Regions from separate parts of the Virgibacillus sediminis genome, predicted to be linked through region 2. Evidence: a T-box and tRNA genes for the amino acid it is inferred to sense, from the RefSeq annotation. Region 2 holds a T-box; the other holds one or more tRNA genes.
The links. A T-box is a leader RNA that pairs with one kind of tRNA and senses whether it is charged. The one in region 2 lies ahead of alaS (alanine--tRNA ligase), so its partner is inferred to be a tRNA-Ala.
Positions count from the first base shown of each region.

Region 1: it has a tRNA-Ala gene. The T-box ahead of alaS (alanine--tRNA ligase) is inferred to sense a tRNA for this amino acid. The anticodon was not compared.

Region 1 covers NZ_JBHRRZ010000006.1:71,250-83,471, forward strand. Annotated here, with positions in the region: gene thiE (thiamine phosphate synthase) at 1-268, opposite strand, end outside; gene thiM (hydroxyethylthiazole kinase) at 261-1,043, opposite strand; gene thiD (bifunctional hydroxymethylpyrimidine kinase/phosphomethylpyrimidine kinase) at 1,040-1,846, opposite strand; gene thiW (energy coupling factor transporter S component ThiW) at 1,843-2,346, opposite strand; TPP riboswitch at 2,426-2,534, opposite strand; gene ACFODW_RS03780 (zinc-dependent alcohol dehydrogenase) at 2,602-3,735, opposite strand; tRNA gene ACFODW_RS03785 (tRNA-Ala) at 3,862-3,934, opposite strand; gene ACFODW_RS03790 (5'-nucleotidase C-terminal domain-containing protein) at 4,166-7,879, shown strand; gene ACFODW_RS03795 (YhdT family protein) at 8,062-8,343, shown strand; gene panF (sodium/pantothenate symporter) at 8,340-9,782, shown strand; gene ACFODW_RS03805 (acetoacetate--CoA ligase) at 9,845-11,833, opposite strand; gene ACFODW_RS03810 (type 1 glutamine amidotransferase domain-containing protein) at 11,949-12,222, opposite strand, start outside.
Region 2 covers NZ_JBHRRZ010000015.1:71,003-83,224, reverse strand. Annotated here, with positions in the region: gene ACFODW_RS08840 (cysteine desulfurase family protein) at 1-300, shown strand, start outside; gene mnmA (tRNA 2-thiouridine(34) synthase MnmA) at 316-1,428, shown strand; gene ACFODW_RS08830 (tetratricopeptide repeat protein) at 1,440-2,102, shown strand; gene recD2 (SF1B family DNA helicase RecD2) at 2,123-4,441, shown strand; gene ACFODW_RS08820 (hypothetical protein) at 4,505-4,690, shown strand; gene ACFODW_RS08815 (AI-2E family transporter) at 4,767-5,834, shown strand; T-box leader at 5,887-6,097, shown strand; gene alaS (alanine--tRNA ligase) at 6,149-8,788, shown strand; gene ACFODW_RS08805 (IreB family regulatory phosphoprotein) at 8,948-9,217, shown strand; gene ruvX (Holliday junction resolvase RuvX) at 9,214-9,627, shown strand; gene ACFODW_RS08795 (DUF1292 domain-containing protein) at 9,642-9,929, shown strand; gene mltG (endolytic transglycosylase MltG) at 10,199-11,317, shown strand; gene ACFODW_RS08785 (O-methyltransferase) at 11,387-12,025, shown strand; gene udk (uridine kinase) at 12,044-12,222, shown strand, end outside.

The DNA of each region.
Region 1 (12,222 bases), on a different contig from region 2:
GGATGCCGTCAGCATCCAGCTCATTGGCCAAATGGAGGTCGTCATTCACAATGAATGGAATATGATGGGAACGGCATATGTGCTGCAGTTCTTTTCCCAATGCTCTTTTTTCGTCTCCTTCAAGCGAGCCCTTCCCTTTTTCCCGGAATTGGAAGGCGGTTATCCCAGCCTCAGCGGCTTCTGCAAGGATGACCCGCGGATCACGGGGGCAGTCCTGGCTCCCCATGATGAAATACTTTCTGAGCAGCTGATGGACTTTATCATTCATCTATATCCCTCCTGTTCAACTTGGCGGGGTCCTTGGAAAGAGCATCAATGAACCGGGACATAAATGTGCCGGGCCCTTTAACATCCGGAGAATCTGCAGCATATTCGGCTGCCAAACCATAGAAATTGACGGCAGCAAGTGCTTGTTGATCGGCAGAATGGCCAGTTGTCAGGCAGGCAGCCAGTATGGAGCCCAATAAACATCCTGCGCCTGTCAGTTTTGATAGATAGGGGTCTCCTGTATTATTTTCAATAATTCTGTTGCCTTGGCAAATAATATCTTTTTTCCCTGTAACTATAGCGGTGGTGTCATAGGTGTCTGCAACTTGAGCAGCAATGTTTTCGGTGTTTCCCTCACCAGTCGAATCTACCCCTTTAGTTTCCCAGGGGATGTTTACAAGGTGGGCCATTTCTCCGGCATTTCCTTTGATGGCGGAAGGATGCACCTCAGCCAAAATTTTTTTAACAGCTTGGCTGCGCCAAGTGGTGGCCGCTGCTCCTACAGGGTCTAATACTACCGGTATGCCTATTTGGTTGGCAGCTTTACCGGCAGCAATCATGGCTTCCAGGTCACCGGATGTCAGTGTTCCGATATTTAGGAGCAGTCCATCCGCATGGGAAGCCATTTCTGCTGCTTCCTCTTGGGCCTTGGCCATTACTGGAGAGGCCCCGAAGGAGAGAAGTCCATTTGCCGAGAAATTCATGACTACCTGATTGGTTATATGATGTATTAATGGCTGATGTTCTCTTACTTCTTTAATGATCTCTACCTTCATTGTCTAAAACCTTCCTCCCTGATAGCCCAATGGTTTGTCGGTCCGTTGCCAGTACCAAGATCAAAAGCATGCTGAAGAGATGCTGTAATAAACCTCTTTGCATACTCCACCGACTCTATCAATGGTTTTCCCTGGCTGAGGTAAGCCGTTATGGCTGCTGAGTAAGTACAGCCTGTCCCATGGGTACTGGTAGTGTGAATTCGATGAGCGGAAAAGGAATGGATATCTTGGCCGTCATACAGGAAATCTATTGCCTCGCCTTTGATATGGCCGCCTTTAATTAATGCAGCTCCGACTCCATATGTGTGTACTAGCTCTTTAGCTGCCAGTTTCATATCCGTAACAGTTTCAACTTTTTTATCCAGCAGAAATTCTGTCTCTGGTATATTTGGTGTTACCAAGTCTGCATGTGGCAGCAGGTTTTCGCGGAGGAAAGCACGGGCTTCTTTTTCAATGAGGGCATCCCCGCTGGTAGCCACCATTACTGGGTCCATCACATACGGTCCCTTGATGTCTATGATTTTCTCTGAGATGGCTTCCATCATAGGAATGTTGGCGATCATGCCGGTTTTGAATGCGTGGACCGGCATGTCAGTAAGGACAGAATCAAGTTGCCGGGATATCATTTCCGGTGTCATATGCAGGACATCCTGAACACCTGTTGTGTTTTGGGCGACCACCGAAGTGATCACTGACATTCCATAGCTTTTCAATTCCTGGAATGTTTTCAAATCAGCTTGAATTCCCGCTCCGCCGCTGGGATCGGTACCGGCAATTGTCAAAGCGCATGGTATTTGTTTCATTGTGTATTCCTCCCTGTAATCTCCAATGCATTATTGGTTGATAGCTTTGTCACGATAAACCAGCCGATAATGGCTCCTGTAGTGCTGCTAATGATAAATGGCGGGATAAATGCAAGGGCACCCGCAGAACTGCCCATCAAAATGTTGGCAAAAGGGACGGCAAACAAAGCCCCGATAACCCCGCTTCCCAAAGCTTCTCCGGCTGCAGCCCAGATTCTCTTGCCGAACCAGCGGAAAAGCAGGCCGGCGAACAGGGCTCCCACCATTGCCCCAGGAAAGGCCAATAAGGTGCCGAGTCCCAGCATATTCCTTAATAGGCTGATCATGAAGGCAATAATTACCGCCGGGCCAGGGCCCAGGATGACGGCAGCCATGACATTGATAGCATGTTGTACCGGATAGGCTTTGGCTATGCCGGCTGGAAACCAGAGCAATTGGGAGGTGATAGTGCCAATTGCAATGAATACAGCCATTAATGTCAGTAAATGTGTACGATTCATCTGTATTCTCCCTTCTTTCGGAAACCAAAAAAGCCAGATCCCATGCAGGACCTGGCTTGAATAAGCTGAAAATAGATTGACAAATTGTCGACTACTTCCCTCCGCTGGTATGATCCAGATCAGGTCCGTAAGGGTCGGAAAGTCCATCTTTCCTCTCAGCCTGTATTTCGGCACCCCTAGTAGTTCTTGCTTTTATAGAATTTTCTATATTAGCATAACAAAAGTGTAGCTATTTGTCAGCATACTTGTTCAGTTCTAAGGTTTGAAGATTACTTTGATGCTGTTATCCTCTTTTTTATCGAACATATCATAAGCATCAGCAGCGTCTTCTATCTTCATTTTATGCGTAATAATATCTGTCGGGTCAAATTCCTTATTTTCAATCCTTTTATATAACTCAGGCATCATATGAATGACGGGAGCCTGCCCCATCTTTAAAGAAACATTATGGGTAAAGAAGTCTCCAATAGGGAAATTATTTGCTTCTGTAGCATATACACCTGTAAGTTGAACAGTACCGAATTTACGTACAGCCTGGGAAGCAGTTACAATTGGGCTGATGGTGCCGAACTGGTTATCTTTTTCAGAGCCGAACTCTGTGTTAGGCGGAACAGTCCCGTCCATACCAACACAGTCGATGACTACGTCGGCTCCACCTTTGGTCTCTTCCTTGAGCAACTCCCCGATTTTTTCCTCTTCTTTAAAGTTATAAGTCTCAGCCTGGTTGGTTTTCCTGGCATGTTCTAGTCGATAATCCATTTGGTCAACTGCGATCACCCGCTGAGCGCCTTTCAACCGGGCAAGTTTCTGCGTCATAAGGCCGACAGGTCCAGACCCAAGTACCACAACAGTATCTCCCTCTTTTACACCACTGTTTTCTACGCTCCACCAGGAGGTTGGGATGACGTCGGAGAGCAGCAGTACCTGCTCGTCTTCCAGTTCACTTGATTCAGGAACTTTAAAAGCGGTGAAATCTGCATAAGGAACACGCAAATATTCAGCCTGGCCACCCGGATGGTTGCCGTTCTGCTCTCCGAAACCAAATAATCCACCGACTTCCCCGTGCGGGTTGGAATTGTCACATTGGCTTTCCATTTGGTTTTTGCAGAAAAAGCATTCTCCGCAGCCAATATTGAATGGAATGACTACACGATCCCCTTTTTTGAGTTTGGTTACTTCAGAACCTGTTTCCTCTACAATTCCCATGGGCTCATGTCCGACCACGTAATCTTGTTCAGGGGTGATTCCCCCTTTATACAAATGTAAATCAGACCCACAAATGCCACTTGCCGTAATTTTGATGATAACATCCGTGTTTTCTTCTATATCCGGAGTGTCCACTTTCTTTGCCTTCATAGACTCTTTTCCTTGGAAAGTAACTGCTAGCATAAGTACACTTCCTTTTCAATAGTTTACAATGGATATATCCGCATGGAAGGAAAGGTAAACAAAGGAATTGCAGAGGGAAATAAAAAAGAGAAGCTTCCTTATAGTAAGGAAGCTTCTCTTTGGTGATGGAGCATAGCGGGCTCGAACCGCTGACCTCTTCGCTGCCAGCGAAGCGCTCTCCCAGCTGAGCTAATGCCCCATATCGGCCATCACAAGAATAAATTATATATGGGATTGAACAATTTTTCAAGGGTTTTCGCAAAAAATTTACGTTATTTTATAAATCGATAGGTACCAATAACGGTTTTTTCTATTTGTAGTTATATAGCACTAAATTTGACAAAATTTTACAAATAATTAATAGTATTTTATCAATGGATATGTAATATTAGAAGGGAAAAATACTATTAATAGGAAAGAGAGGTTGATTATGGACTATTTTTCCCGGAAAAAGATGATGTACTTAGTGCTAGTCTGTTTGGTGGTGTTATCCAACCTGTCTCCGGCAGCCACTGTCAGTGCAGCCGGAACGGAGCAAGAGGCCGGCACAGCAGCCGATGAGTTGTTCATTTCGGAATATGTGGAGGGAAGTTCTCATAACAAAGCAATTGAAATTTATAATGGGACGGGAAGTGAGGTGGAACTTTCCGATTATCAGCTTGAACTGTACAGTAATGCGGCGCAATCTCCCAACCACAGTATTACATTGAAGGGCAGCCTGGCAAATGGGGATGTCCTTGTGTTGGCCCATTCGGATGCAGATACAGCCATCCTTGACAAAGCCGATGAAATAGTGTCCTCTGTCATCAATTTTAACGGCGATGATGCAGTGGTACTCAGTAAGAATGGAGAGGCTTTAGATGTACTAGGGCAAGTTGGGGTCGGGGAGACATACGGCCAGGAGGTAACAATGACCAGGGAACCTTCTGTAATTTCTCCAACTTCCACTTATAATCCAAACGAATGGGCTGTTCATGATGAGGACACCTTCGATTATCTCGGCAGCCATACGATGGATGGCATGGATCCGGTGAGTCCACCGGTAGATTCAGGCGACAACCCTGAGCAGGATGCGGAAGAATATAGTATTGAAGAAACACGGGAGCTGGTGGATGGAACTTCCGTTATCGTGCAGGGTGTTGTCACGGCCGACAGCTCCGCCATCAGTAATGGAGAACAGTTTACGACCTACATACAGGATGAGACAGCGGGGATCAACCTGTTTTCCTTTGAACAAGGGGAAATTCCTGACGTAACTAAAGGGGACCTGGTCAAGGTGACGGGTAAACTTGATTCTTATAAGGGTTTGAAGGAAATCATCCCTTCTGAACTTGAAGTGCTGGAAGAAGGATATGATTTGCCGGAGGTACAGCAGATTACCTTAAAAGACCTGCAGGACCCGGCCATAGCAGAGAATTATGAGGGTGAATTGGTCGAGGTGAACGGGTTTATCAGCAATATTCCCGATTCTCCTGCGGGTGGCGGCTACAATGTGTCCATGGTAGATGCGGATTTCCATGGGACGACACTTCGGATTATGGAAAATTCCATGGATATAACAGCCATAGAAGCTGATAAATGGTATAACGTAACAGGTATTGTCAGTCAATATGACAGTTATCAGCTAATACCGACAGGTCAGGAGGATATTCAGACAGCGCAGGATCAGCCTGAAGCTCCGACAGCAGCCGGATATTATGAAGCAACAGTAGCAAGTGTGACGGACGGGGACACCATCCGGGTGGAAGAGCCAGTTTTTGGAGAGACGAGTGTACGGTTTGTGAATATGGATACGCCGGAAACCTACCCTTCAAAAAATGGTGACCCGGACAGGGAGGAAATCAATGAGAACCAGAAGCATTTTGGAGATTTGGCCACCGGCTATCTCAATGAACTAATCCAGCCTGGTGATGAGATATTCCTCAAAGTCGGGGATCAACCGACCGATGATTATGGCCGGATCTTAGCGGAAGTGATTAGGAAAGATGATGACCTCAATATCAATCTGGAAATGGTGAAACAGGGTTATGCATCGACTTATTTCATCGCACCGGTTGATGAAGAGGCATATCCTGCATACCAACAAGCGGTAAAAGAAGCGAAAGAGGCCGGACAGGGGATTTGGGATCCTGAAGAACCATTGATGGAGCTTCCGTTTGTCTTCCGTGCCAATGATGACCAAAAGGGATTCCAGCGGTATGTCGGAAATTCTGAAACCAAGATGTACGTTCAGCCGGAAGATTGGGAAGAAGTTCCAGTAGGAAACAGAATTTTCTTTGCAAGTCCCGAAGAAGCTGAATCATTCGGTTTTGCGCCTGTACAGGATGGAACGGAAACCGACAATCTGGAGGTGCAGCTGCTCGGTGTCAACGACCTGCATGGGAAAATTGATCAGGAATACATGTTGGACGTGGATGGTGACGGAAACAGGGAATTGTACGGCCGAATCGATTATACCTCGGCGGCCATGAAGGCTCGGGAAGAGGAGAATGAGCATACATTAATGGTTCATGCCGGGGATATGATCGGCGGCAGCTCACCGGTGTCAGGGCTGTTGCAAGATGAACCAACGGTAGAAATCATGGAAGAAATAGGGTTTGACGTAGGTACCGTCGGGAACCACGAATTTGATGAAGGGGTGGATGAGCTGCTCCGTATGGTGAATGGAGGTGAGCATCCAGAAGGATCTGGTACAGCGGGGTATGATGGAATGGACTTCCCTGTCCTTTGTGCCAACTGTGTGGATGAGGAGTCAGGGGATGCCTTACTGGATGCCTATCATATTGAAGAAGTCGATGGGGAGAAACTAGGTTTCATCGGCGTGAACACACAAGAAACAGTTAATATGGTCATGCCCTCTTCCCTGGAAGGTGTGGAGTTTACCGATGAAGCAGAAGCAGTAAATACTGCTGTAGATCAATTGACTGCCCAGGGTGTGGAAGCAATTGTTGTCCTTGCCCATATGCCGGCATATCAATCAGGAGAAAGTGCAACAGGTGAGGCGGCTGAATTGGCAAACACCGTAGATGATGGGGTTGACGTGATATTTGCGGCCCATAATCACCAGGTCAATAATGCAATAGTTGATAATAAATTGATTGTCCAAGCCTCAGAGTATGGAAAAGCTTTTTCGGATGTGGATTTGGAAATCGACCGGGAAACCGGGGATGTTGTAAGTAAAGAAGCAGAGGTTGTCTTTGTCAGTCAAAGTGAATATGAGAGAGACCCTGCTGTTACAGAAATCCTGGAAAAGTACGCGGAGGAGATCAGTCCAATCATCAATGAGGTCATCGGTTATAATGCCGAAGATCTAACAGGGGATTACACCAATGATGGTGACCATGGGCTAGGCAACTTGATTGCCGATGGAATGAAATGGAAGATGGATAGTGACTTTGCTATGATGAATGGCGGCGGGATCAGGGACGATCTGCTTGCTGGGGAAGTAACCTGGGGAGACCTCTATAACATTCAGCCATTCGGTAATGTTCTTATGCAGGTGGAAGTAAAGGGAGAGGATCTCTATCCGATTCTCAATGAGCAAATTTCACCTAAGTATGGCCCTGACTACAGTATTTCCGGTTTACATTATACTTGGAACCCCGAGTTGAACGAGGTGGTGGAGATCACCTTGCCGGACGGTACACCGATAGATGAGGAGAAAGTCTATACTTTAACGGTGAATAATTATATGGGTACTTCAGATGGTCCGATAAAAGAACTTGGGAAGAATCCGATCATGGGGCCGGAGGATATTGATGCAACGGTGGATTATGTAGACAGCTTGAACAGTTCGGAGGAAAACCCGATCGTTTACGGTCCGGAGGGAAGGATTACGGAAACGGACAAAGTACCGAATGAATCGGACGAAAACCATGAACCCGCTGTAGAAGTGGCTCCGCGGAACGATAGGGGAACGGCCCATTTACGGACGAGCGAACTAGCTGTCCTTGGCCAAGGGGACAAGATAGTCGTCCCGATATCGCAAGAAAGCAGATCAAGAAAGCTAATAGTGAATAAAAAACAAGTGGATATCTTAAGGGATAAGGAAGTTGTATTAACTGTCATGAATGGCAAATATTCGAAAACGGTGAATATGGCGGATTACGAAGGCAATGTATTGAAGGTTGAATGGAAGAAGTAATCGGCTGTAGATTTTAAGGGATCCTGCTACCAGGCAGGGTCCCTTTATCTATGAAGAAATGAAACGTGCAAAGATAGAGGGATGTCAGATATACTGGGGGAATGCCACATGATATTTACATATTAAAATTGATAGGTTATATTGATAGAATAGTAAAATTTTTTAGAAATGGGGGATGAAAGGTGGCTGGCAAGTCGGAAAGAAAGGATGACCGGTATAAAATCGCCAACAGGGAAGCGTTGATTGGAGTGGCATTGGTTATTTTCAATTTTATCTGGTGGTACGGGTTCGCCTATGGGCTCGGCAGCAAAGATCCGGAAGACTACTCCTATGTCCTAGGGCTTCCCGCATGGTTCTTTTATAGTTGTGTACTGGGGTTTATTGTAATGGCTGTATTGGTGACAGTGATCGTCAAGAAGTTTTTTGTGGAAGTATCTTTGGAAGATGAGGGAGAAGAGAAATGAATTGGCAGGCGTTAATACCTTTAATTATACTTTTAGTGTTGATGTTCGCGGTAGGGATTTGGTCCAGCAGAAATGTTAGGTCATCCGAGACATTCCTTGAGTCCTATTTTTTGGGCGACCGGGGAATGGGAGGTTTCATCCTGGCAATGACCATGACGGCTACATATGGAAGTGCAAGCAGTTTTATTGGGGGTCCCGGCACCGCGTATACACAGGGGCTCGGCTGGGTATTGCTGGCGATGACACAGGTGGTTACCGGTTATTTTGTGCTTACAGTACTTGGAAAGAAATTTGCTATCGTCACCAGGAAGTATAAAGCGGTAACAATGGTTGATTTCCTGAAAGAACGGTATCAATCCAAATGGGTGGTGCTTTTCTCCGCTTTAAGCATCATCATTTTTCTTTTCTCCGCAATGGCTGCACAATGGATCGGTGGGGCACGGCTGATAGAATCATTGACAGGCCTCCAATATACGACGGCCCTGTTCATATTTGCTTTATCTGTCTTGGTCTATGTAATTATCGGCGGTTTTCGTGCAGTGGCTTTGACGGATGCTATCCAGGGAAGTGTGATGTTCGTCGGTACCCTGATCCTCCTGATAGCAACCATTATTGCAGGGGGAGGAATCCCGGCTATCATGGACGACCTGGCCAGTGAAAACATCAATTTGATTACTCCTTATGGGGCAGAAGGAACATTGACACCGACGTATGTATCCTCTTTCTGGATTCTCGTGGGAGTTGGGGTGGTTGCCCTTCCTCAGGTAACTGTAAGGGCTATGTCCTATAAAGATTCCCGTTCCATGCATAGGGCGATAATTATCGGTACTATTGTTGTCGGATTCATTATGCTTAACATGCATTTAATTGGTGTGTTTGCCCGTCCGATACTTCCAGGTATTGAAATTGCTGATCAAGTAATGCCGCTGATCGCTTTGGAAGTGCTTCCTGCCTGGGTAGCGGGATTGGTGCTAGCTGCTCCGATGGCTGCCATCATGTCGACTGTGGACTCTTTATTGCTATTAGTAAGCTCGACCATTGTCAAGGATGTCTATTTGAATTACATAGAAACGAAGGCATCTCAGCAAAAAGTGATGAAGCTGAGCATGGGGGTTACTGCTGTTTTGGGGATTGGTGTATTTCTCATGTCATTAAATCCTCCAGATCTGATTATCTGGCTTAATCTATTTGCATTCGGAGGCTTGGAAGCGGCATTTATCTGGCCTATCATACTCGGCCTCTATTGGAAGAAGGGTAATAAATATGGTGCACTTGCTTCCATGGTTACCGGAGTTGGGCTGTATATCCTGTCTGACAGCTTCTTCCCACAGCCTTTGGGGCTTCATTCGGTTGTCCTTCCGGTTGTCTTCTCCCTCGCTTCTTATATATTAGTAAGCTTTGGAACACAGCATAAACAGAGTCCGGCGCCGGAAATTTAATAACACACCTAAAAAGACAGCCTCCTATGACGGCTGTCTTTTTAGGTAAGGGGAAAGTTTGTTTATAGCGTGTGCTGGAACTTTTCTGCAAATTTGATGAAGTATTGAAGGGATTCCTTGTTACTTAATGACCCCATATTGACAACTTGATCGGCAGGCTGCCCCATCAATATTTTCTTGACTGGTATCTCCAGCTTTTTGCCATTTAAAGTTTTTGGGATATCTTTTATTTGATAGATTCCTGTCGGTGTATGGCGGGGAGAGCATTGTTCCCGGATATGCTGTTTAATTTTGTTCCTGACTGCTTCCGTAAGCTCTGTTCCTTCCTTCATGACGACAAACAGCGGGGTGGAGGAGCTGCCCTCTTGATCAGGAACATCAACAATCAGGCTATCCTCCACTTCATTTACCTGATCCACTGCCCTATATATCTCACTGGAACCGATGCGTATTCCTCCCCGGTTGATGGTTGCATCTGAGCGGCCATAAATTACACCTGTGCCCCGCTCCGTGATCTTGAGGTAGTCGCCATGGCACCAAATCCCGGGGTACACGTCAAAATAGCTGTCGTGCAAACGGCTTCCATTGGGGTCATTCCAAAAATAGATCGGCATGGATGGGAAGGGTTCTGTCAATACCAATTCTCCGACTTCTCCGATTTTGGGCTCTCCTTTCTCATCATAGCTTTCCAACTTGGCACCGAGTCCTCGGCATTGCAGTTCTCCGGCATAAACGGGAAGTGTTGGTGCTCCAAGTATGAAAGCTGTACATACATCGGTTCCTCCGCTAATGGAAGCAATCCAAATATCTTCTTTTACTTTGTCATAGCACCATTGGAAGCCTTCTGGCGGCAATGGCGATCCGGTGGAGCTTATATTTCTTAAATAGGTTAAATCGTGGCTCTTGCCTGGATGGAGTTCCCCTTTCATACAGCTGGTAATGTAGCTGGCACTTGTGCCGAACACCGTCATTTTTGTATCCTCTGCAAATTTCCACAGAACATGTTTATCCGGATATGTTGGGCTGCCGTCGTACAGGATAGCAGTACTGCCGGTCAAAAGGCTTCCTACAAGGAAATTCCACATCATCCAGCCGGTTGTGGTGTACCAGAAAAAGCGGTCCTCTTCTCTGAGATCCTGGTGGAAAGTCAGCGCCTTCAGGTGTTCCAGAAGGATTCCGCCTTGACTATGAACAATGGGTTTTGGTTTACCGGTAGTTCCCGAAGAATATAATATCCATAACGGGTCATTGAACGGTACGTATTCATAGTGAAGCTCGCCGCTATGATTCGTCTTGGCAGCTTCTTGCCATGTCACAGCGTTTTTCAGCTTATTGAAATCAGCCTTGCCGTTAAGGTAGGGGACCCCGATGGTTGCTTCCAGTGTTGGAAGCTCCTTTTGAATCTCCTCCGCCACAGGCAACCGGTCAAAATCTTTTCCTCCGTATCGATAGCCGTCTACTGTGAACATGAGCTTTGGTTCTATTTGCTTAAAACGGTCAATGACACTTTGTGTACCGAAATCGGGAGAAGCGCTCGACCAGATGGCACCGAGGCTTGCTGTGGCCAGAAATGCCACGATGGTCTCGTAAATGTTTGGCAGATAGGCTGCCACCCGGTCTCCTTTTTGAATGCCATAATCTTTCAATGAATTCTGTAACGCAACTGTATCATTGTACAGCTTCGCCCAGGAGACTTCGGCTTTGTCCCGTAATTCGGAGGCGTGAATAATAGCTGTTTTATTCTCTTTATGGTTTCTGAATACATGTTCCGCATAGTTGATTTCTGCTCCTGGAAACCACTTGGTTCCAGGCATTTGATGAGAGGATAAGACGGTCTGGTAGGGTTTCTTCGATTGTATGTCAAAGTACTCCCACTGTGTCTCCCAAAACTCCTCCAGTTCATCGACAGACCAAGCCCATAGAGAAGCGTAATCTTCAAAATTTAGATGTTTATGTTCCTTCAGCCAATCCTTATACTTATTGAGGTTGGCTTTCTCTTTGCGAGACTCGCCTGGTTCCCATAACAGCGTGCCTTCTTCCATCCTGCTCATCCTATCCCCTCCCGAATTTTATGATAATTAACACTATTATATGAACTCGTTCCCGCTATGTAAAGCATCCTTGTATGAAACGGAAAAAAAACCCCCTTATATCAAGAGGGTTCCCTTATTGTCCGGCCAGTTTGCCCACAAAAGCTTCCATATACGCAGGAAGATCTGGTGGACGGCGGCTTGAAATGATATGGCCGTCGATGATCACTGCTTCATCATGCCATTCTGCGCCGGCATTCTTCATATCATCTTTGATTCCGGGAGTGCTTGTCACAATCCTGCCTTGTAAGATATCCGCTGAGATAAGTACCCAGCCTGCATGGCAGATCTGTCCTATTGGTTTTCGGGATTCATCCATCTTTTTGATCAATTCAAGCACCTCAGGGTAG
Region 2 (12,222 bases):
GAGATAAATGGGGATTATAATCGGTCAATTGCTTCCATTGTCAACGTCAGCTTCCCTGGTACGAATGTGGAAACTCTGCTTACCAATTTTGACCTGGAGGGTATTGCAGCGTCCAGTGGAAGTGCTTGTACGGCAGGTTCGGTGGAGCCTTCCCATGTACTTTCTGCCATGTATGGAGAGAAAAATGAATGTACAACAAATTCCATCCGGTTCAGTTTCGGCCTATTCAATAATAAAGAGAATGTCGAGGAAGCTGCAGATAGAGTGGCAAAAATAATTAAACGCCTAACTTCACTATAAAGGAAAGTGGTATAGATGAAAAATAATAAGGACACACGCGTAGTGGTTGGAATGAGTGGCGGTGTCGATTCTTCCGTAGCCGCTCTGCTGCTGAAGGAGCAGGGATATGATGTGGTCGGCATCTTCATGAAGAATTGGGATGATACCGATGAATTTGGTGTGTGTACAGCTACAGAAGATTTTGATGATGTCGTCCGGGTTTGCAATCAATTGGACATCCCATACTATGCAGTGAATTTTGAAAAGCAATATTGGGATAAAGTATTCACATATTTTTTAGATGAATATAAAGCCGGGAGAACTCCCAATCCGGATGTTATGTGCAATAAGGAAATCAAGTTTAAAGCATTTTTGGACCATGCTCTGTCCCTTGGGGCAGATTACTTGGCTACAGGCCATTATGCACAAGTGAGAGAGAAGGACGGGCATGTAGAAATGCTTCGTGGAGTAGATGATAATAAAGACCAGACTTACTTCCTTAATCAGTTGTCGGAAGAAGTTTTGTCAAAAGTCATGTTCCCTTTGGGCCATCTTCCCAAATCGAAGGTCAGGGAGATTGCTATGGAGCACGGGCTTGCCACTGCCACTAAAAAAGACAGCACGGGGATTTGCTTTATTGGTGAACGTAACTTCAAAGAATTCTTAAGCGAGTATCTTCCTGCACAGCCAGGCGATATGCAGACATTGGATGGAGTGGTAAAAGGGCGCCATGACGGACTGATGTATTATACTCTCGGCCAGCGGCAGGGATTGGGAATTGGCGGTTCAGGCGACCCTTGGTTTGTCATCGGGAAGAACCTGAAGGATAATATCCTTTATGTAGAGCAAGGGTTCAGTAATGATAAGCTGTACTCCGATGGCTTAATTGCAACGGATGTCAATTGGATCAATTCCGATAAGGTAAGCAGCAGCTTCACCTGTACGGCGAAATTCCGCTACCGCCAGCAGGACAGTGAGGTAACGGTGGAATTATTGGATGACAATAAAGTCCATGTAAAATTCGCGGAAAAGCAGCGCGCAATTACACCCGGACAAGCAGTGGTGTTCTATGATGGAGAAGTATGTATGGGCGGAGGCACCATCGATAAAGTCATCAAAGACGACCAGGCTTTGGACTATGTAGGGTAAGGGGTATTATTATGGACAAAAATGCACAGGCAATCCAATATATGAAAGACAATGAATATGAGAAAGCGGCTGAACTGTTCAATGAACTGATAGAAGAGAACCCAGGGGACCCGGTTGGATTTGTCAATTTCGGCAATCTCCTGCTTCATATCAATGATTTTGTCAGAGCCGAACGTTTTTTCAAAAAAGCAATAGAACTTGATGAAAAAACCGCCACCGCCTATTATGGCCTGGGAAATCTATATTATGAGCAGGAAGAGTATGACAGAGCGGAGAAGAACTATCAAAGAGCAATTGAACTAGGATTGGCCGAAAGCGATGTCTATTTCATGCTAGGTATGATCTTTCAGCAGAAAGAACAGTTCAAGCTTGCCCTTCCCTATCTGTTGAGGGCTGTTGAACTATCACCTGATGATTATGAGATTCAATTCCAATACGGCCTTTCTCTTGCACAGGCAGAGTATATAGAAGAAGCAGACAAAGCCTTCAAGGAGGTGCTCAAGAAAAACCCTGAACACAGTGATGCGCATTATAATTCCGGTGTAATCTCCCTCCTTCATGGAGATGCCGAAACTGCTTTGCATCATTTTGAGGAGTCCCTCCGTATTCAGCCGGATCATGTACTCGCTGCCAATGGGAAGAAAAATATAGAAGATATCCTTAAGCAGGAATAGAAGAGCAGGGGTTGTTCTTGATGGACATGGATAGACAGTCGTCGGTAGAAGAAAAAGGATATATAAAAGGTGAGCTTCTGCACACTATCTTTCATAATGAAGAGGAGCGGTTCTCCATTGTGAAAATACGTGTGCAGGAGACCAATGAGGATTTTAACGAAAAAGAGATTGTTGCTAAAGGGTATTTTGCTGGACTGCAAGAACAAACAGCCTATGTTTTCCACGGTGAATTTGAAAGACATCCAAGGTTCGGATTGCAATATAAGGTGAATTCCTATCGCACCTTCATCCCGGATACCAAGGACGGTATCGTTGCCTACCTTTCCAGTGACCTATTTTATGGAGTGGGGCGGAAAACGGCCCAGAGGATTGTTGAGCATCTTGGAGAATCTGCCATATCCCAAATATTAAGTCATCCTGAGGTGCTGGAGGAGGTTCCTCAGATAAAAAAAGAAACAAGGGAACAACTGGCAAAAAGCCTTCAGGAAAACCAGGGGTTTGAGCATATCGTTGTATTTCTTTCCAAATATGGCATCGGGTTGAAGATGGCTCAGAGGATCTACCAGCAGTATAAGGAAGATGCGATAGAGGTGCTTAATGATGACCCCTATAGATATGTATTTGATATAGAAGGGTTTGGCTTCCAAACTGCAGATGAGATTGCGAAACAGAATGGTTTATCAATGACACACCCAAACCGGATTGGTGCTGGGTGTATTTATGTTTTGCAAAAAAGCGTCCAGGGCGGCCATGTCTTTTTGCCTGTAGAAGAATGTATAGAAGAGATGCTGTCATTACTTTCACATGAGTCACTCACCGTTTCCGTCATCTCCGACCACCTGGATGTATTGAACACAGAAAAGACAATCATCATACAAGATGGGAATGTATATCTACCTTCCCTCTACTATGCAGAAGATGGCTTTTCAGCTAATTTAAAAAGGCTGATGGATACCCCTGTCGATCATGAGACTACAGAGGCCGAACTGATGAAAATTATCGGCGATATTGAAGAAGCAGAAGTTCTAAGCTATGGAAAAGAGCAGTTTGAAGCGATTAATCAGGCTCTTCACTCCAAGCTTATGATATTGACAGGAGGCCCTGGTACAGGAAAGACGACTGTTGTGAAGGGGATCATTAAGTCATATGCTGCCGTACATCAAGTATCGTTGGATCCGGATGACTATGACAGTCCGGATGAATACCCATTTATTCTGACCGCTCCGACCGGCAGGGCAGCCAAGCGTCTCAATGAATCGACAGGACTACCTGCCCTTACCATCCATCGCCTGCTTGGGTGGGATGGTAAGGATGGTTTCAATAAAGATCAAAATGAGCAGCTTACTGGTAGATTCTTGATTGTGGATGAGTTTTCGATGGTTGATACATGGCTTGCCAACCACCTTTTCAAAGCCATTCCTGACGATATGCAGGTTCTACTGGTAGGAGATGAAGATCAGCTTCCATCCGTAGGTCCAGGCCAGGTGCTGGCCGACTTGCTGGCAAGTGAGCTTCTTCCGTCGGTCAGTCTTCATGAGGTATATCGGCAGAAAGAGGGATCCAAAATTATACAGCTGGCGCATGAAATTAAAAATGGCAGCGTCCCATCCCTCGGAAATGATAAAGATTTCAGCTTCATTCGCTGTCATGAGCCACAAGTGCTGGAGGCTATTACGCAAATATTTTCAAGTGCCAAAAATAAAGGGCTGGACCTGCGGGATATCCAAGTGCTGGCTCCCATGTACCGTTCTCAAGCAGGGATCACTGCCATTAATAGGGAATTGCAGCAATTGATCAACCCTAAGACACCAAGGAAGCGGGAAGTGAAAACGAGAGATGCAGTATTTCGAGTAGGCGACAAAGTCCTTCAACTTGTAAACCAGCCGGAAAATGGTGTTTATAACGGGGATATCGGCGAGGTAGTGGCAATTTTTAAAGAAGATGAAAATACGGATAATGTGGAACAGCTGGTCATTGAGTTTGAAGAAAAAGAAGTTGTATATGAACGGAAAGACTATGTAAATATCATGCATGCATATTGCATATCTATTCATAAATCACAAGGCAGCGAATTTCCAATTGTGATAATGCCCGTTATTTCTGCTTATCATCGTATGCTGCGAAAGAACCTGCTTTATACGGCTATTACCAGAAGTAAAGATTCTTTGATCATCTGTGGTGAAGAGCAAGCATTTCTGCGTGGAATAAAGACCGAGGATACAAACCGAAGATATACTTCCCTAAAAGAACAACTGGAAGGGAAGATGAATGGGTTATCTATACCTAATCCTCAAGAAATGGATGAGGAGGAAGGCCTTTCCCCATATGACTTTATGTAATGATGTATATTTAACGTTAATTCGGGCAAGCATGTCATAATAACTAATTTCCAGAGGTGTGATGTGATGCGATGCCCGAATTGTCACGGTAAGGACTTAGGCAGGATTGGCTCCCAGCAGTATTACTGCTGGACTTGCTTTATTGAAATGGCAGTGGAAAAAAATAAGCTGAAGGTGCACCAAGTAGAACCGGATGGTTCGTTAAGCTCCCTTGACGACCTTTTCTCCGAAGAGGAAAGGAAAATATAGATCTTTCCATACAGAATAGTATTTTTAAACTGGGATAAAAGGCGCGTATTCTTTTGCTCAGGGGAGAGAGGTCAACATGTTTCATAGTGGAAAGGCGCTAAGCGTCCTGTATTGGCTGATTACCGGTATACTAGTCTTCTTATTTATTTTTCTGCTCTTTCAGCTGTTCCCTTTTTATGGGGCTGTTTTTTCTTTTGCTATCAATCTGCTGGCTCCATTTTTGCTCTCATGCCTGTTGGCATATCTATTATACCCGGTCGTTCAAAAACTTCATAAATGGGATATCCCAAGGACTGCCGCTATATTGTTGATTTATGTTCTCTTTTTTGGAGGTACAGCATATGCAGTTTACCGGGTCTATCCGGCAGCCGTCCATCAGCTTCAGGATTTAAACCAGCAGCTTCCCGTTTTTATTGATATGTATCAGGATTTAATCTATCAACTGTATGAATATACTTCTTTTCTTCCTGAGACAATACATGACAAGATGGATCAATGGATTGCCCGAGTAGAATCCGGGTTGGAGAATCTCCTCGACAAATTGGTTGGTGGGTTTACCAAAATCTTTGATATGATTTTATTTCTGACGGTCATCCCTGTGCTTGTCTTCTACTTTCTAAAAGATTATGGAATACTTACCGGATTTTTCAAGAAATTTATACCTGGAAAATACCGTCCTCAAATCAGCCATATGGCGCATGCAATTGATGAAAGTCTGGGTAATTATATTCGTGGCCAATTGCTGGTTTGCTTATTTGTCGGTTTGGCATCATGGATAGCTTTTCAGCTGCTAGGATTGAAATACGCTTTGCTCCTTGCGATTATCATGGGCCTGACTAACATCATCCCTTACTTCGGGCCGATTATTGGTGCGGTTCCAGCAGTAGCGATTGCACTGACCATGTCTGGCCATCTCGTTATTTTTGCACTGCTTGCCATCTTCGCCATACAGGTGATAGAGGGCAACCTTCTTTCACCTTATATTGTCGGAAAAAGTATCGATATCCATCCAGTGGCCATTATTTTTGTGCTTCTGCTTGGTGGCCAGCTATTTGGGATAATTGGAATGATTATTGCAGTTCCTGCTCTAACGATAGGAAAGGTTATCATCAGTCATTTGTGGGAGTTACGGGATTATCGTTGACAACCATAAAAAAGTTTTCTATAATATCGCTAAGATAAACCACTTGCATATGAAAAACACGCTGAAGGTTATAAGTACATGATGACCGGTTGACAAGAGAGGGATTTTCCAGGCTGAAAAAAATCCTGAATGCTGAATCATGGAAAGCTAAACCAGAGTACGGTTAATCCCCGTCGGTTTCATACCGTTAACATGTATAAGTGATGGACAGGTGTTTCTTGTTCATAATTAGGGTGGTACCGCGATAGAATCTCGTCCCTGCAATATGCAGAGAGGAGATTTTTTTATTTGGATAAAATGAAGGAGGATTTTAAATGAATACATTATCATCTGCCCAGGTCAGGCAAATGTTTATTGATTTTTTTAAGGAAAAAGGACATAGAGTGGAACCTAGCGCCTCACTTGTTCCAAAGGATGATCCTACTTTACTTTGGATCAATAGTGGAGTAGCTACGCTGAAAAAATATTTTGACGGCCGGGTGATTCCCGATAATCCAAGATTGGTAAATGCACAAAAATCCATTCGTACCAATGACATTGAGAACGTCGGATTTACGGCAAGACACCACACGTTCTTCGAAATGCTCGGGAACTTCTCCATTGGCGATTATTTTAAGAAAGAGGCGATCGAATGGGCATGGGAATTCCTTACAAGTGACAAGTGGATCGGATTCGATGAAGAACTGTTATCTGTTACAGTCCATCCAGAAGATGATGAAGCATATGATTTCTGGCTGAATGACATTGGGCTGCCAAAAGAACGCATCATACGTCTGGAGGAAAACTTCTGGGATATTGGAGAAGGTCCAAGTGGCCCGAATACGGAAATATTCTACGACCGTGGAGAGAAGTATGGCAATGACCCCAATGATCCGGAACTTTATCCAGGCGGGGAAAATGAACGTTATTTGGAGATTTGGAATTTAGTGTTTTCCCAGTTTAACCATAATCCTGATGACACGTATACACCGCTGCCGAAGAAAAACATTGATACTGGTATGGGATTGGAGCGAGTGGTCTCAGTCATTCAGGATGTACCGACCAATTTCGAGACAGATCTATTTATGCCGATCATAAGAAAAACAGAAGCCTTGGCTTCCACTTCCTACGGGAAAAGCAAAGAGAGCGATACAGCCTTCAAAGTAATTGCCGATCATATCAGAACGGTAAGCTTTGCTGTTGGCGACGGAGCGGTGCCATCCAATGAGGGAAGGGGATATGTGCTCCGAAGGCTCCTCAGAAGAGCTGTGCGGTTTGCCAAGGAAATTGGGATTGAGAAACCATTTATGTTTGAACTGGTAGAAACCGTGGGTGAGATCATGAAGGACTTCTACCCTCAAGTACTGAAGCAGAAAGAATTCATTGAGAATATTGTAAAAGTGGAAGAGGAAAGGTTCCATGAGACCTTAAATGATGGACTTCAGATTCTTACGACCATCATGGAGAATGAAAAGAGCAAAGGAAGCACAGTCTTTCCCGGAGTAGAGGTATTCCGCCTCTATGACACGTATGGTTTCCCTAAAGAATTGACAGAAGAATATGTTCAGGACCAAGGGTTTACTATTGATGAGCAGGGCTTTCAGGAGGAAATGGAAAAGCAGCGGGAGAGAGCCAGAAATGCCCGGCAGAAAGTGGACTCCATGCAGGTGCAGGATGGAGCTCTAAGTGATATAGAAGTGGAGAGCGAATTTGTCGGTTACGGCAATTTGGAGACGGATACGGAAATTGCTGCTATTGTTGATGGCAAGCAGGAAACGGATAAAGCAGATCCAGGCAGGGAGGTATACCTTTTCCTTAAAGAGACACCTTTCTATGCAGAAAGCGGTGGTCAGATTGCCGATAACGGCTGGATCTATACAGACAGCTGCTCTGCATATGTAAAGGATGTCCAAAAATCACCAAAGGGCCAGCATGTTCATCTGGTAGAGATAAAAGAGGGGTCTTTCAAGACGGGTGATAAAGTTAGAGCTATGGTCGACAGCAAATTCCGGTCTTCGATCATTAAAAACCATACAGCCACCCATCTGTTGCATCAGGCACTCAAGGATGTACTTGGGAGTCATGTAAATCAGGCAGGTTCTCTGGTGACACCTGACCGGCTTCGATTCGACTTCTCCCATTTTAGCAGTGTATCTTCGGAAGAATTGCAGCAGATTGAAGAACTTGTTAATAAGAAAATCTGGAATTCACTCGCACTCAGCATAGATAACAAACGGCTGGAGGAAGCAAAGGAAATGGGGGCGATGGCTCTATTCGGGGAAAAATACGGAGATATTGTCCGAGTGGTGCAGATCGGAGATTATAGTATTGAACTTTGCGGCGGCTGCCATGTCCGGAACACTTCAGAAATAGGAATGTTCAAGATTGTTACCGAGAGCGGAATAGGAGCAGGCACAAGAAGAATTGAGGCAGTCACTAGCAGACAGGCCTATGAATTTATGAACGATAAGCTTAGCTTATTGGAGAAGTCTGCCACTATGGTCAAATCTGCGGAAGAAAAACTGCCAGAACGTATTGAGGCATTATTTGCAGAGATTCAATCGCTTAAGAAAGAAAATGAGTCTCTAAATGCGAAGATGTCCAATTTGGAAGCAGCATCCATCCTGGATCAGGTAGAGGCAGTGGACGGTGTACCTCTCTTGGCACAGAAAGTTAATGTTAAAGACATGAACCAATTGAGAAACATGGTAGATGACTTGAAACAGAAACTCGAGTCCGGTATTATCCTGCTTGCTGCTGAAAACAACCAAAAGGTCCAGCTTGCGGCAGGTGTATCCAAGGATCTTGTGGAGAAAGGATACCATGCAGGAAACCTGATCAAGCAGGCAGCAACCATATGCGGTGGAGGCGGTGGCGGACGTCCAGACATGGCCCAAGCCGGCGGAAAAGATCCCGAGAAAATAAATGAAGCACTTGAGTCTGCTAGGCAGCATATTAGGGAAAATTCAAAGTAAAGTCAGATTATAGGATTTCTGTAAAAACATATAATAAATGCTTGAAACATGTTAAAATAGGGAAAGGAAAATCTTGCCTGTCCTAATCAAGGGCCAGTTGATTCGGTAAACACATCTGATGGCTAAGGATGTCAAGTTATACCAAAAAGAGGTGTCGTAATGAGTTCTATGGACAGAACGATGAAGTTCAACTTTTCGGACGAGCCATTTGACCAGGATATTAAGGAGATCCTGTTTACGGTTCACGAGGCATTGCAGGAGAAGGGGTATAATCCGATTAACCAGATTGTAGGCTACCTGCTATCAGGAGATCCTGCATACATTCCGAGACATAATGATGCCAGAAATTTAATCCGGAAAATTGAGCGGGACGAAGTGATTGAAGAGCTTGTAAAGTATTATCTCGAGCATCAGAAGGAGCATCAATGAAAATAATTGGATTGGATGTAGGTTCCAAAACGATCGGCGTCGCTGTCAGCGATGCATTAGGATGGACTGCACAGGGTCTTACCACCATAAAATGGGATGAAAACAATTTGGAATCTGCAGACGAAGAGCTAAAAAACATCATAGAAGAACATGAAATCGGGAAGGCTATTATCGGGCTTCCCAAAAATATGAATGGTACGATCGGTGAAAGGGGAGAAGCATCCCAAAGGTATGCAGAGCACGTAGAAAAGGTGCATGGAATACCGGTTTCCCTTTGGGATGAACGGCTCACCACAGTAGCTGCGGAAAGAGTGCTGCTTGAAGCTGATATGAGCAGAAAAAAGAGAAAGAAAGTCATTGATAAGATGGCCGCTGTAATGATTTTGCAAGGTTATCTTGATCAAAAATAAAAGGAGTGTATCATATGGCATTGGAAGAAAGGGAAAGAATTGTCATTCCGGACGAAAACGGAGAGGAGCATCTATTCGAGGTCCTGTTTACATTTGATGTAGACAAAACAGGACACTCTTACATTGCTGTCGCACCTGCAGAGCAGGCAGAAGAGGAGGAAGTGGAAGTATATGCTTTCCGTTATGAAGAAAAAAACGAGAACGAAGATGATCTTTCCCTTTTCCCGATTGAGTCTGATGATGAATGGGAAATGGTCGAGGAAATGCTGAATACACTGGCAGATGAAGAAAACGAGGCTTAACAAGGCTTAACATGTCTGTATGAAGGGTTGATGCTGCATTTTTGGCATCAATCCTTTTTTATGGATTCTATTCCATTCGCAAACAGAAATAAACCAGCCCGTTTCGGCGCACCCAATGACCAGCAGGGCTTCCCCAATAGGCTGTATGTACATTGCAAAGCAGGCAGCCATGCCGTTTAAACAGATCACCGTAAACCTCGAGTTTTGTTTCCTGATGGAATATCATGCCGATTTTTAGTATAATGTACCGGACAGGAGGGAGTCAGTGAATGTCAAGGGATAAACGGAAAAAGAAATACATGGTTAACTTTAAAGAACGGACAGAAGAAGCCAAAAAGGTTCGTAAAATTGTATCTATCATTGTTATAACGATCGCTGTTCTCCTTATTGTAGGCGCAGCCTCTCTGTTTTTTTATGTGAATTCGGCGATGAAACCTGTTGATCCAGACAGTGAGGAAGAAGTAACCATTGAGGTGCCTATTGGCTCTTCTACATCCACTATCGCTTCAATACTTGAAGAAAATGGTCTGATCCGCAATGCGCTTGTTTTCCGCATGTATGTGAAATTCCATAATGAAACAGATTTTCAGGCCGGAGAATACACATTTACTCCCTCTATGGAGATGAAAGAAATGGTTGATTCGTTAAAAAATGGTATCGTCATGGCGGAACCAGTACATAGAATTACTATTCCAGAAGGCCTCTCCATGGACCAGATTGCTGAGATATACGCCGACAGTCTTCATTTTACGAAGGAAGATTTTCTTGAAAAAGTAAATGACCGTGCATATCTTGAAGAATTGATGGAACAATATCCGAACCTTCTGACAGAGGACATTCTTGATGAAGAGATAAGGACCCCGCTGGAAGGTTACCTCTTTGCATCCACCTATGATTTCTATAAAGAGGAGCCTGAAATTGAGACTATTGTACAGAAGATGTTGACGGAAACGGAGAAACTGATCACGGAATACAGGGCTGAATTAGATGAACAGGGATGGACAGTTCATGAGTCGATAACGTTCGCATCTTTGGTAGAGAAGGAAGCAGGGGAAGTAGAACAGCGCAATGAAATTGCCGGCGTATTCTATAATCGGATGGAAGAGGGAATGCCTCTTCAAACAGATCCGACTGTTCTATATGCTTTAGGAGAACATAAAGAGCGTGTTTTGTATGAGGATTTGGATATTGAATCACCATATAACACCTATGTAGTGGAAGCACTGCCGATCGGTCCAATTTCCAACTTTGCTGAGAGTTCGTTGGAAGCTGTGGCCAATCCGAAGCAATCGGATTATCTATATTTCCTGCATGATGCGGATGGTAACATCCATTATGCGGAAACATATGAAGAACACCTGAAGAACAGGAATGAACATATGGATTAATCTTTATAGGGAATGTGGACTTAACCACATTTCCCGTTTTTATAATGGATAGGAAAATGGGGTAATATTATGAAAGAATGCATGGCTGATTATTTATTAGGAACATTGCCGAAGAAAGAGGAATGGGTTCTTCAAATGGAAGAGTATGCTGATAATGAGAGAGTTCCGATTATGGATCCTATCAGCATGAACTTTATGATGCAGTTGATAAGGGTGAAAAGGCCTGATCATATTCTTGAGATAGGAACGGCGATTGGCTATTCGGCATTAATGATGGCGCAAGCGCTCCCAGATGCCAAGATTATCTCTATTGAAAAAGACGAGGCAAGGTACCAAATTGCCATGGATAATATAAACAAACAGGGCAAGAAGAATCAGATTCAGGTCATACATGGGGATGCCCGCCATGAATTAGAGATTCTGAGGGATAAAGGGGAGTCTTTTGACCTGATTTTTATTGATGCCGCGAAGGGTCAATACCGGAGCTTCTTTGAGCTGGCTGAAGGATTATTAAAGGCCAACGCAATAATTGTTTCCGATAATGTATTATTCAGAGGGCTTGTAGCCGAACCGGAAAAGGCGACCCGAAGACATAGGAAGATGGTTGAAAAAATCAGAAGCTATAATAAGTGGATTAGTGCTCATCCCGAGTTTGACACTTCCATCATCCCTGTTGGAGATGGAATAGCCATTAGTGTGAAGAAATAAAGAAAGGAAGAAGTTTATATGAGTGAAAAACCGGTCGTCATCGGAGTGGCTGGGGGAAGCGGCAGCGGGAAGACTTCTGTAACCCGATCTATCTCCCATCGCTTTTCCGAGCAGACCATCCAAGTGATTGAACAGGATTATTATTATAAAGATCAGAGTCATCTTCCATTGGAGGAGAGGCTGAATACGAATTATGA